Regions from separate parts of the Paenibacillus sp. BAC0078 genome, predicted to be linked through region 2. Evidence: riboswitches for the same ligand, from Rfam matches in the RefSeq annotation. Region 2 holds a riboswitch; the other holds the start of a gene.

Region 1 (2,200 bases), on a different contig from region 2:
CTCAATTCTCAATTTCTCATCCATTGCTGTCGCCTCCTAAGTGTGTGTACACGAAAATTCCTTCTATATTTAGAATACTAAATAATCGGCCTGATCTATATCGTAAGGGGTCTCCTGGTATACATAGTAATTGAGCCAGTTAGAGAATAATAAGTTGGCATGGGCACGCCAGACAGCCGGCGGTGTGCGCTGCGGATCATCCTGAGGATAGTAATGCTTCGGAATCGCAATGTCCATTCCTTTGGCGATATCCCGGTCATACTCCCATTTTAACGAGAACGGATCATATTCGGAGTGTCCGGTCACGAAAATTTGCTTGCCGTCGAGCGTTGAAACCAGATACACACCAGCTTCCTCAGATTCGGCAAGGATCTGCAGCTCGGGATTCGCAAGAATGTCTTCACGCGAGACATCGGTATGGCGGGAATGCGGAACATGGAACACCTCGTCAAAACCGCGCAGCAGCTTAACGTTAGCCTGGTTCACTGTGTGCGAAAAAACACCAAAGCATTTCTGATCCAAATCAACCTTGCGTACACCATAGTGATGATACAGTCCGGCTTGGGCCGCCCAACAGATATGCATGGTCGAGGTCACATTTTGCTTGCTCCATTCAAAAATTTCTTTCAGCTCTTCCCAGTAGTTCACATCCTCGAATTCGAGTTGCTCTACAGGAGCGCCGGTAACGATCAGTCCGTCAAAGCGGCGGTCGCTGATTTCATCAAAGGTTTTATAAAAGCTCTTCAGATGCTCCGCCGAGGTGTTCTTGGAGGTGTGGGAGCTGGGATGCAGCAGCACAACATCCACCTGAAGCGGTGAATTCCCGACCAGGCGCAGGAGCTGCGTCTCCGTCGTTTCCTTGGTTGGCATCAAATTCAGGATCGCAATCCGCAGTGGACGGATATCCTGGTGGAAAGCCTGGCTTTCATCCATTACAAAAATATTTTCTCCGGACAAAACCTCTTTGGCCGGCAAGCTGTCGGGAATTTTAATTGGCATTGTTGTCTTCGCTCCTTCTGTTCATGTGAATATCAAAAAGACCCTTCTCCGGCGAGAAAGGTCATATATCTGCAGTCATATGCGCCTCTCTCATCTGCCAGAGAACTTCTGCCGGTCGGCCTGAGGCCTTCCATGCAAAGCTTCCGCAAGAATTAGCACCGTGCGTTAATACGCCGGTTGCCGGGTTTCATCGGGCTAGTCCCTCCACCTGCTCTTGATAAGATTTAGCTGTATTCAATTGAGAAAAAGTCACACAATCGTTGAATGCTTTTCTTAAAATTCACTTTAAATCATGAACCTCCTTTTCGTCAAGTCCATACAATGCTAAAGGGTCTCTGAAACCCCCGAGAATTTAGCTTGAAAGACCCAAACCCGGGCGTTATACTAGACAAGTGTTTCACACCCTATATGACGAAAAGAAGAGGTGAGAGAGGAATGGAAGGCGACCCGAGTTCGCAGTTGAACGTCCAGAACGAACAACCACACAGGATTAACATCAGCTTGCCGGCGGCGGGAGCGTCTCTTCTTCATGCCCTCGAACCGTCATTTGGCCTTATCCATTGATCGTACCACCGGCCAAGCTGATTTTTTTCCCTGTGCCTAAATTAGCACATCCCTGAAGAAGATCAGGGACAGAAGGAGTGGGATCAGATGAAAATCCGGCTGGTAAACGCAGGGGTTTTTACGCCTGTTGATGACATTGAAGAAACTTTGACCGCCCCCGCGGAAGGATTTTATTGGATTGATGCAGATGTAGAGGATCTGGAGCTGCTTCAGCCTTTGTACAATCTGCATGATCTGGCCGTGGAGGACTGCCTAAGTGAAGAGGATCAGCGTCCAAAGATTGAAATTTATGAAAGCCATTATTTTATTGTGGTGAACAGCATCCGTTTTGACGATGAGGAAATTTTCCTCCGTGCGCTCAACGTATTTTTGGGCAGAAATTTCATTATTACCGTCACCAAGCAAAAGATCAATGAGCTGCGCGTCCTGAAGCCCATTCTGTGGGAGCAGGAGGTCAGCGAGCCTGACCGTTTTCTGTATCTGCTGATCGACCTTGTCGTAGACAATTATTTCTCCGTCGGCGACCGGATCGAAGCGCGGATTGAGAAGCTGGAAGAGGACATTCTGATGCACACCAAGAAAACGCATCTTAGCGAAATCATCGGTCTGCGAAGTGAAATTCTCTGGCTCAAGAAAA
Region 2 (2,200 bases):
CTTCTTTCCTGTGGACGGTGTTCACAAGGCTTGATCCGGCCAGCGATATCTATGCCGAGTCTGAGGTCAGACAGCATCAGATTGGCTACAAGCTGCCTATCGTCATAGATGCCCGGATGAAGCCGGGGTATCCGCATGAGCTGGTTCCTTGCGAGGATATTGTCAAGCAGGTTGACCGCAACTGGAAGATGTATTTCCCACAATGAGGAGGATGCAGTATGCTGCGAATTTTACTGGGAGAACCGCCCCGCGAGAACAGCGGTGTGCTGGCCGAGGCCATAGATCATATGGCGAAGTTCGCGTCCATGCTGCGCAAGGAAATGAATTCGCATGAGGACCGTGACCATGAATTCCGCAAGCTGGAGATATGGACGCGCGGGCTGATCTCATCGCTTGATGAGCTGGAGCAGAGCTGGTTCGCAGCCGCTTTTTTCCGGAAATCGGTTGTAGCCGGTTATATGGATGATATGTCGCCCAAGGAGCAGGGCGAATATTCGCGTTATGTCTATTTTTATAAAAATGGCTTCATCCGTGTCTTCTCGCTTCTGGACAAGCTGGGCACGGTGCTGAACAGTCTGTACGATCTGGATACCAGCAAAGTAAAGGTTCATTTCTCCTATTTCACCGTACTGCGCCAGTTTCGGGTGCATGAGGAGCATGCGGCGCTCGCTGACGAACTGGAGAGGATCAAGAGCTCTTACCGGGAGCCGCTGGAGAATCTGCGCAAGCGCCGCAATGCCGAAATCCACTATATGAATTCTGAAATGCAGGATGATCTGTGGCAGCGCCATCAGGGCTTGCACGACAAAATTCATCTGGAGGATCTGGACAGCCATCTGGAGGATCTGAAGCAGTGCCTGGAAATGGTCTGTATCACCTTGGGGGCATCCTTCAGGTACAGCATTAAGCAGTGGCATAAGCTCCCCCGCAAACCATAAGCTAGAGCCTCTTGAGCAGTTAAAAGTTCCCTTTGACAAAAAACCTGAAACTTACTATACTTAGGCAAGCATTAGCATCTTACATGCTGCGGCAACTAATTTCATATCATAATCTTATCGAGAGCGGCGGAGGGATAGGCCCGATGAAGCCCGGCAACCGATTTGCATGGAACGGGGAAGTTGTGTTCTATTCAAGTGTCATGGTGCTAATTCCTACAATGCCGCGTGGTTTGCGGTCGTTGGCAGATGAGAAGGCATGGTTAATATAAACTCAAGGCCTCTTGCGATCTGCAATGATCGTTAAGAGGTTTTTTTAGCATTTGCGAGCAAGACAATGAAGGAGGGCAATAAGCTTGATAGAGCTGAAAGGTTTGACCAAAATGTACGGCAAAGGCAGTAAAGAAGTAGCGGCGCTCTCCGGGCTCAACCTGTCGATTAAAAAGGGTGAGATTTTTGGCGTGATCGGCCACTCCGGGGCTGGCAAAAGCACGCTGATCCGCTGCATTAACCTGCTTGAACGTCCGACGCAAGGCGAGGTCTGGGTGGACGGAGTGGAGTTAACAGCACTTTCCCAGAGGCAGTTACAGGAGCAGCGGCGCAAGATCGGAATGATATTCCAGCATTTTAATCTGCTGTCTTCCGCGACAGTGTACGACAACATAGCTTTTCCGCTACGGCTGATCGGTACTCCCAAAGCAGAGATTGAGAGCAAGGTTAAGGATCTGCTGGCCTTGGTGGGACTCGAAGAGCACCGCAACAAATATCCTGCCCAGCTATCCGGCGGACAAAAGCAGCGGGTAGGCGTAGCCCGGGCTTTGGCCAGCGACCCTGATGTGCTGCTCTGCGATGAAGCGACTTCAGCGCTTGATCCGCAGACGACGGATTCCATTCTGCGCCTGCTGCTCGACATTAACCGGAAGTTTCATCTGACCATCGTGCTGATCACTCATGAAATGCATGTCATTCAGACTATTTGTGACCGGGTTGCCGTTATTCACGGCGGAGGGATTGTTGAACAGGGAAATGTGGCACAGGTATTCCTGAAGCCGCAGCATGAAGTGACGAAGGAGTTCATCGGCAGCGAAACCCAGCAGGACGGTCCGCTTCGGGCCGCGCTTAACGCGGTGCAAGGAGAATACACTCAGGCGGTTAAAATCACTTTTCTCGGCCCCAAAACCTACGGGTCCACCTTATCCCAAGTTGCCCGCGGCACTGGAGTTAACTTTGCCATCCTGCAAGGAACCATCTCGACGCTTAAGGAT

Evidence for each region. Region 2 has a riboswitch for S-adenosylmethionine ahead of ACX1DY_RS23430 (methionine ABC transporter ATP-binding protein). Riboswitches for the same ligand answer to the same signal wherever they lie in the genome.
Region 1: linked by a shared signal. The riboswitch ahead of metA (homoserine O-acetyltransferase MetA) and the one ahead of ACX1DY_RS23430 (methionine ABC transporter ATP-binding protein) in region 2 are both predicted to bind S-adenosylmethionine.

Annotation. Positions count from the first base shown of each region.
Region 1 covers NZ_JBTLRW010000006.1:330,580-332,779, reverse strand. The annotation lists gene ACX1DY_RS14385 (aminotransferase class I/II-fold pyridoxal phosphate-dependent enzyme) at 1-24, opposite strand, end outside; gene metA (homoserine O-acetyltransferase MetA) at 70-999, opposite strand; SAM riboswitch class I at 1,087-1,223, opposite strand; gene corA (magnesium/cobalt transporter CorA) at 1,651-2,200, shown strand, end outside.
Region 2 covers NZ_JBTLRW010000015.1:130,014-132,213, forward strand. The annotation lists gene ACX1DY_RS23420 (UbiD family decarboxylase) at 1-206, shown strand, start outside; gene ACX1DY_RS23425 (Cthe_2314 family HEPN domain-containing protein) at 219-938, shown strand; SAM riboswitch class I at 1,050-1,191, shown strand; gene ACX1DY_RS23430 (methionine ABC transporter ATP-binding protein) at 1,292-2,200, shown strand, end outside.